Linked DNA regions of Lujinxingia sediminis. Each later gene encodes a partner of the first gene's protein in a complex. Links are inferred from orthologs where the notes say so. Each region holds a gene or a part of one and is shown on either strand. Other genes may lie near its edges.

Region 1 (4,532 bases):
CGGGGGGCGGGCTGTGGAGGTTCGGACATAAGCTTTGGCTCTCGACAGAGGTCGCATAGGGGCGAATGGACCGGGGGAGATTCAGGCACGCCACCGGTCGTATGGCACCGGTTGTAGCGGCGTCTCCCCTCAAAGTGTACCAGAAGCCTGCCGCCGGTTCTCTGCGGCAGGCCAACGGCTCTAAACGTAGTGCGCTCAAGGTAAAGTCAACGCCGTGGGGCGGGGTTGTTTGCCGGTGGCGAAAAAAATCGCAGGGAGCTGCGCAGGAAACGCTTGACACATACCTCAACGCTCATTAACTTCCCGGCCTGTTCGACGCATAACCTTTCGAGGTCGGCGTCGGCACGGTGGGTATAGCTCAGTCGGTTAGAGCGCTGGCTTGTGGTGCCAGAGGTCACGGGTTCAAATCCCGTTATCCACCCTCCTCGAAGAACGCCTTATCGCAGTTGCGGTGAGGCGTTTTTTTCGTTGGTCCTTATGTCGCCGTGAGCTCGCGTTGAGAGCACCTCGGGCAGCGTTGCAAAGCATCGCCTTAAGTTTCGCGCCTTGCCCGAGAAGCTCTTGACTTCCCAGCCATCGACGTCGGCTTCGGCTCACGGCGTAGTATTAAGGTGGACGCTTCGCGGGGGAAGTATCCGGGCGATGATGTCGGAGGGGGTGGGGCTCAGTCCAAAAAGGGGAAAAAAACACTTGAACGATAGGGGTGGGGGTGGCATAAGACGCTTCGTTTCGCAGTTTTGGCTGTGAAATCCGCGCCTGTAGCTCAGCTGGATAGAGCGCCGGACTTCGAATCCGTAGGTCGCAGGTTCGAATCCTGCCGGGCGCACTCAACGTCAGGAACGCGCCTGCTCCAGCGCGCGGACCCGTTGGGGCCAGTAGCTCAATCGGTAGAGCAACGGACTCTTAATCCGCAGGTTGAAGGTTCGATTCCTTCCTGGCCCATAAAGAGAGTAAGGCGGCGCGCCGACGTCGCCTGCGATGACGGCCAAAGCCGGGTCGAGGCGTCTGCCCGGCTCGGCTTTTAGCGTTTGTACGACAGGCACCGCACGCGAGAGTGGCGGAATTGGTAGACGCGCTGGATTTAGGTTCCAGTGGGGTATCCCGTGGGGGTTCGAGTCCCCCCTCTCGTATGGAGGATGGCCGCCGGTGAGCCGGTCGGCCATCCGCAGCATCACCGGCGCTCGCAGAAGCGAGTCGCCACCACAAACACCAGGCGTTGTGGTCCCGCATCCCAGGGGGGCAGAGCGCCGATGATCAGGCCGATCCCCATCCCCCCGACCCGGGGCTTTTGCGAGGACGGCAGCACTGCTTAAGGAGAGCAAGCCGATGGCACATCAGGTCGAAGAGACTGGCGAGTTGACGCGTAGCGCGACGATCACGGTAGAGGCGGAAGAGTACAATCGTCAGGTCAATAAGGCCCTGCGTCAGCTCTCGAATCGCGTCAAAATTTCGGGCTTCCGCAAAGGCAAGATCCCGCTCTCGGTGATGAAGCAGCGCTACGGGCAGGCGGTGATGCGCGATGTGATCGAAGATCTCGTCAGCGACAATGTCAACAAGATGCTCAAAGAGACCGAGAACGTCCTGCATGTGGGCGTGCCCCAGGTCACCGATATTCCCATGGAGGAAAGCGGTGAGCTGAAGTTCACGGTGGATTATGAGCTGCGCCCCGAGATCGATCCGATCGGCTACATGGGTGTGAAGGTCGAGAAGCCCAAAGCTGAGATCGCCAACGAAGCGGTCGACGCCGAGCTTGAGAACCTGCGCCAGAACAACTCGAAGCTCGAGCCGGTGGTCACCCGCGAGGTCATTGAGACCGGTGATATCGTCACCGTCAACTTCGAAGCGGTGGGCGAGCATCCCGAGCTTAAAGATATGCGCTCGAGCGGCGTGCAGGTGGAGATCGGCTCGGGGCAGACCCTTCCGGGCATCGAAGATGCGCTCACCGGCCAGGGCTTTGACGCGGTGGTCGACTCGGAGATCGACGCTCAGGAGGACTTCCCGGTCGAAGAGCTGCGTGGCCAGAAGTTGCCGATCCGCCTGACCGTGACCAAGGTCGAGCGTAAGGTGCTCCCGGAGCTCGATGATGAGTTCGCCAAGACCACCGGCCAGGGCGAGACGCTTCTGGAGGTGCGCTCGGCGATCCGCACTCGCCTCGAAGAGCAGCGTCAGAAAGAGGCCGAGCAGCTGGCGATCAACGCGATGATGACGACGCTTCTCGAGCAGAACAGCTTCGAGCTTCCGCCGAGCTTCCTCGACGAGCAGGTCACCCAGGCAGCGCGCCAGCGTCTGCAGATGTTCGCCCAGCAGGGCATCGACCCGGCGCAGTTTGGTCTGAGCGTGGAGGCGATCGCCGCGAGCATTCGCGAGGACGTTGTCGAGCAGATCAAGCGTGAGTTCTTGCTCATGGAGATCGCCCGAAAAGAGAACCTCAAGGTCGAAGAAGAGGATCTCTCCGCTTACTTTGAGCGTCGCGGTGCCGAGGTTGGAGCCAACGCGCAGCAGTATCGGGCCTTCGTGATGCAGAATCAGGATCGCTTCCGCCAGGCTCAGGCCTCCGCGCTGCTCGAGAAGGTCCGCGCGAAGTTGTTGGCTGACGCCGAGATCGTGGATGTGGAGTGGCCCACCGAAGAGGCTGAAGAAGCTGAGGCGGCACCGGCCGAAGAGGCCGAAGCCAAGCCCAAGAAGAAAGCTTCGAGCAAGAAGAAGAGCGCCAAGAAGGACGATGAGGGCACGGAAGAGGCTGAGGCCAAGCCCAAGAAGAAAGCCTCGAGCAAGAAGAAGAGCGCCAAGAAAGACGACGACGCTGAAGCCTCCGAATAAGCCCTACGAATGCGCGGAGCCGAGTGTCGGTTGAGCAGTCGAATGATGTGTGCGTCGAAACGTTAAGCAACACCACGAGGAGCGAGCCATGGCCTTTATCCCCAACGTCGTCGAACAAACCCACCGCGGAGAGCGCGGCTGGGACATCTTTAGTCGACTGCTCAAAGACCGGATTATCTTTCTGGGTACTCAGGTCAACGATCAGATCGCCAACTCCATCATCGCCCAGCTCCTCTTTCTGGAGAGCGACGATCCCGAGAAAGAGATCTCGCTCTACATTAACTCCCCGGGCGGGAGTGTGACGGCGGGGTTGGCGATCTATGATACGATGCAGTACGTCAAAGCGCCGGTGACCACGATCTGTCTGGGGCAGGCCGCCTCGATGGGAGCGGTGCTGCTGGCGGCCGGTGAGCCGGGGCGGCGCTTTAGCCTGCCCAATTCGCGGATCTTGATTCACCAGCCCCTGATGGGGGGCTTAAGTGGTCAGGCCACCGATATCGACATCCAGGCCCGTGAGATTCTGAAGTTGCGTGAGACGCTCAACGGCATCCTGGCTCGCCACACCGGCCAGAGCCTGGAGAGCATTGAGCGGGACACCGATCGCGACTTCTTCATGAGCGCCGAAGACGCCCGGGAGTACGGGCTTGTCGATGAGGTGATCAGCCCGCGGGCCAAGCAGGATCAGCCCGAGAAGTAAGGCGGCGCCGTCTGCGGTAGCTGGCTGAAGTTGAAGTTGGCACGGCGCGCTCGCTAGGATGCGTGATGTGCCCCGGTGGGTTTCGGGGAATGCCTCCCTGAAACCCACCGTTTTTCGAGGGTAGAAGCGGCCCGAGCGTGAAGGCACAAGGTCTTCACGGGAAGAGGGCGCAGCATGACCAGTGACACCAGGATATCTCTATGGCGAAGAAAGGCAGCGGCGGTCACGCCAATTTGTGCTGTTCGTTCTGCGGGAAGAGTCAGCGGGACGTGCAGAAGCTGATTGCCGGACCCACCGTCTACATCTGCGATGAGTGCATCGGGCTCTGCGGCGACATCATCGACCAGGAGGTCGAGCGAGAAAGCCGCACAAGTGGCATTGCCAACGTGCCCAAGCCCATCGAGATCAAGGAGATCCTCGATCAGTATGTGATCGGTCAGGAGAAGGCCAAGCGCAACCTGGCGGTGGCCGTGCACAACCACTACAAGCGCATCGACAGCGTGGTGGATAGCGACGGGGTGGAACTGCAGAAGTCGAATATTCTGCTGATCGGCCCCACCGGCAGCGGTAAGACGCTGCTGGCGCAGACGCTCGCTCGCATTCTCGATGTGCCCTTTACCATCGCCGACGCCACCAGCCTCACCGAGGCCGGCTATGTGGGCGAAGATGTGGAGAACATCATCGTCAACCTGCTCCAGGCTGCCGATGGCGACGTGGAGAAGGCCAGCCGCGGGATCATCTACATCGATGAGATCGACAAGATCTCGCGTAAGGGCGAGAACCCCTCGATCACGCGCGACGTCTCGGGTGAAGGTGTGCAGCAGGCGCTGCTGAAGATCATTGAGGGCACGGTGGCCTCGGTGCCTCCCAAGGGTGGACGTAAGCATCCGCAGCAGGACTTTTTGCAGATCGACACCACCAACATTCTTTTCATCTGCGGTGGCGCCTTCTCGGGCCTGGAGCAGATCATCGCGCAGCGTGTGGGCGATAAGCGCATGGGCTTTGGCGGCGATAT
Region 2 (3,694 bases), on another replicon or contig:
AAAAGCGGCGAAGGGCAGGGCGCCATCGCCTATGCAGGCTGGCGCTTTTCTTTCGATCTTCCTGACCGGCATATCGCCTACGAGCCCCCCGAGAGCTCCGACTGGGCGCTCGACACCTTGTTGGAACGCATCGTTCTCCCCATCGCTCTGCTCACCACCGATCGTCCCCTGGTGGCCCTCCACGGAAGCGCGCTGCGATGTCCCGGCGGGGACACGATTGCCATCATCGGCGACTCCGGCGCCGGCAAAAGCACCACCGCGCTCGGCCTGGTACGCCGAGGCGCTACCTTGCTTGCCGACGACCTGGTTCTCATCGATGTGGAGCGCCGCCTTCTTCTTGCCGGTGCCTCCTCACTCCGACTGGCCCTTCCGCACAGCGCCATCCCCGAGGCCCGCGTCAGCCTCCCGACACCGTCTCCCGATCCCAAGCGCATCTTTGTGCTCCCCGAAGCCCAGGCTTCAGGCCGCGAGCTACCCCTGACACATATCTTCAGCCTGGGCGGCGAGCCTGAGTCCGAGCGTGACTTCGAGTTAAGCCAGGCCCGGGGGGGTCGGGCCGCTGCGCTTCTCCTCTCCCAGTGCTTCGCCTTCTCGCAGAGCGCCCCGGAGGATGGCGAGGCGCGTTTTCGTCGCGCGATGCGCCTGTTGCGCACCACGCCGCTGACGCGCATTGAGTTTCGCCGGGGCGAAAGCTCGCTGGCCCAGATCGACGCCATCCAACGGGCGCTGGCCGCCAACGCCGAGGCACCCTGATGCCTCAACATCCGCTTGTTCAGCTGGGTGTTCGCTACGGCGAAGCCCTTGTCGTGATCACTGCCGCGCACCTCCTGATTAAAACCACCGGCTGGGATCGCGCCCGCCGCATCAGCGATCGCCTCCTCCCCCGACACATCGATGGGAACGTCTCAACGGGCGATCATCGCCGACTTGCCGGCGAGATCGAACGAAGCGTCCTGCGCATAAGTCGCTTTATCCCGGGGGCACGCTGCGCCCCGCGTGCTCTGGCCGCCCGGCATATGCTGGCCAGACGCGGTATCACCTCGCGTCTGGTCGTGGGGCTGCGCCTTGCGCCTCGCCCCGAAGGCCACGCCTGGTTGGAGATCGGCTCATCTTCTGACCCACTGCGCCTCTTTGCCCGCGATCCTTCCGCCTACACCCCCCTGGACGCTCTCTGCCAGACGAGGGCCGTATCGCCCCGATCCCCAGCGCCCACGCCGTCTTCTGCATAGCCAGGTCCGATGTCCACGATCCTCGAACATAACCTGAGAACGATCCACGCTTGACATCGCAACCCGCCTTTCTATAATCCGCCGTCCGAAGCCCCCCGGTCTGGCCTTTGTCATGCCCGGCCACATGCTCCTCGGTGGCTTCCGCAAACGAAATTCGCCGCTCTAAGTTGCCCGTCATCATCTGATGGGGTAAGCAGCCCCACAGACGGTGATGTCTCCGATATGGTGCAACGCGCCTCTCCAAGGTGCGACAAACAGGTACATGTATGCCCACGATTAACCAACTGGTTCGCAAAGGTCGCAAAAAGATTGTCTCCAAGACGACGGCGCCGGCTCTGAAGAGCTGCCCGCAGAAGCGTGGTGTTTGCACCCGCGTCTACACCACGACCCCCAAGAAGCCGAACTCCGCGCTTCGTAAGGTCGCTCGTGTTCGCCTGACCAACGGGATGGAAGTTACCAGCTACATTCCCGGTGAGGGACACAACCTCCAGGAGCACAGCGTCGTGCTCATCCGCGGCGGTCGTGTCAAAGACTTGCCCGGTGTGCGCTACCACATCGTTCGCGGCACCCTCGACGCCGTCGGCGTCCAGTCCCGCCGTCAGGGCCGCAGCAAGTACGGCACCAAGAAGCCGCGCTAAAACGCCCCGGATTTCTCGCGAGATTTTGCCCGGTGGCTCGCTTTGGCGACCTGTGTCGGGCCTTCGCACCTACGAATTGAGAGCTCAGTCATGCCAAGAAGAAGAGTGGTCCAGAAGCGCCCGATCCTCCCGGATCCCAAGTTTAACGACAAGCTGATCACCCAGTTTGTCAACGTCATGATGCGCGACGGCAAGAAGTCCACCGCCGAACGCATTATGTACGATACCCTCGACGTCATCGAGTCGAAGACCGGCGGCGAAGATCCCCTTCGCGTCTTCAAGCGCAGCATCGACAACTTGCGTCCGATGGTCGAAGTTCGCTCGCGCCGCGTCGGTGGTTCCACCTACCAGGTGCCCGTCGAAGTCCGCCCGGAGCGCCGCACCGCCCTGGCCATTCGCTGGCTGATCCAGGCCGCGCGTGCCCGCAACGAAAAGACGATGGTCGACAAGCTCACCAACGAGATTCTCGACGCGTCGAACAACCGCGGCACCGCCGTGCGCAACAAAGAGAACGTGCACCGTATGGCCGAGGCCAACCGCGCGTTCGCGCACTACCGCTGGTAACACTCGCGCCGGGCTCCCCCGACGCGCACATGTTCCATCAGGCGCATCGGACGGTGCCCTCCGAAGACCCGGTGAGGTCCTTATCGCTCCCTTCCGAGACGATAAGGCCTGACCGGGTCTTCGCGTTTAGCTTTCCTTCGGGCGGGAATGCCCCACCTTTCCGACCCAACCCATCTGCTCTCGCTACCCCCCAGACCGGGGAGACAGCGATCCCAACTGCGACCTTCACACAGGCAGGGTGACCGTGGCACGAAGTCTATCTCTCGAAATGACCCGCAACATCGGCATCATGGCGCATATCGACGCCGGTAAGACCACGACCACCGAGCGCATCCTCTTTTACACAGGGAAGTCGCATAAGATGGGCGAGGTCCATGACGGCGCCGCCGAAATGGACTGGATGGAGCAGGAGCGCGAGCGCGGCATTACGATCACCAGCGCAGCCACCACCTGTTACTGGACGACCAACGACGTTAAACACCGGATCAACATCATCGACACCCCCGGCCACGTCGACTTCACCATGGAAGTCGAACGCTCCCTGCGTGTGCTCGACGGTGCGATCGCCGTCTTCTGCGGTGTAAGTGGCGTCGAGCCCCAGTCCGAAACGGTCTGGCGCCAGGCCGATCGCTACCAGGTCCCCCGTATCGCCTTCGTGAATAAACTCGACCGTGTCGGTGCCGACCTCGATCGTGTCGTGCAGATGATGGTCGATCGCCTCAAAGCTCGCCCTGTGCGCATGCAGCTCGCCATCGGCGCCGAAGACGGCTTCCGCGGCGTCATCGATCTGGTGACCATGAGCGCCATCGTCTGGCAGGATGAGTCGCTCGGAGCGGAGTACGACCTCCTGGAGATCCCCGAAGAGCTCAAAGACGAGGCGCAACTTGCACGCGAGGAACTTCTCGAGATCTGCGCGGAACTCGACGAAGACCTCATGGACAAGTACCTCGAAGGCGAAACCCTCACCGAAGATGAGATCCGTCGCGCGGTGCGAAAGGGCACCCTCGCGCTGGAGATTGTGCCGGTTTTCTGCGGATCGGCGTACAAAAACAAAGGTGTTCAGCCTCTGCTCGACGCCGTGATCCGATACCTCCCGGCACCGGTCGATGTCCCGGCGATCGATGGTGTCACCCCTGAAGCCTACAAGCGCGTGACAGAAGGGCAGGGAGAGCCGGGTGATGCGGACATCGTGCGTCGCAAGGCCTCCGACGATGAGCCCTTCAGCGCCCTGGCGTTCAAGATCATGAGTGACCCCTATGTCGG

The links. The genes of interacting proteins can lie anywhere in the genome.
Region 2: the proteins of tig (region 1) and rpsG are in contact, whole or in part, in a crystal structure (PDB 3GTY), measured with the Thermotoga maritima proteins. The link is inferred for Lujinxingia sediminis from one-to-one orthologs. Residues at the interface, in WP_004081061.1 of Thermotoga maritima: Glu122, Val124, Val129, Leu130, Tyr133, Glu188, Gly259, Ile262, Tyr263, Glu266, Ser270, Glu273, Gln274, Glu277, Arg308, Gln311, Ile312, Ser315, Tyr316, Glu325, Arg329, Arg336, Leu363, Phe366, Trp367, Arg373, Leu377, Arg381, Leu384, Glu387; in WP_004081843.1 of Thermotoga maritima: Lys34, Lys52, Lys55, Glu59, Arg62, Gln63, Glu66, Asn67, Lys69, Val71, Arg95, Ala109, Lys110, Lys111, Gly112, Arg113, Pro114, Glu117, Glu121, Ile124, Ala125, Tyr127, Asn128, Asn129, Thr130, Gly131, Lys135, Asp139, Arg142, Met143.

The regions. Positions count from the first base shown.
Region 1 is NZ_SADD01000003.1:174,939-179,470, reverse strand. Bases 714-3,573 are described here. They hold tig (trigger factor), read left to right. Parts: upstream 714-1,326; coding sequence 1,327-2,820; downstream 2,821-3,573. Other genes in these bases: clpP (ATP-dependent Clp endopeptidase proteolytic subunit ClpP), read left to right, coding at 2,870-3,517. Outside these bases: EA187_RS08470 (YqgE/AlgH family protein), read right to left, coding at 1-29; ATP-dependent Clp protease ATP-binding subunit ClpX, read left to right, coding at 3,718-4,532. UniProt on the Bacillus subtilis protein: Involved in protein export. Acts as a chaperone by maintaining the newly synthesized protein in an open conformation. Functions as a peptidyl-prolyl cis-trans isomerase.
Region 2 is NZ_SADD01000013.1:48,340-52,033, forward strand. Bases 837-3,694 are described here. They hold rpsG (30S ribosomal protein S7), read left to right. Parts: upstream 837-1,957; coding sequence 1,958-2,431; downstream 2,432-3,694. Other genes in these bases: EA187_RS16800 (lasso peptide biosynthesis B2 protein), read left to right, coding at 837-1,229; rpsL (30S ribosomal protein S12), read left to right, coding at 1,496-1,867; fusA (elongation factor G), read left to right, coding at 2,676-3,694. Outside these bases: EA187_RS16795 (hypothetical protein), read left to right, coding at 1-753; more of EA187_RS16800, read left to right, coding at 753-836.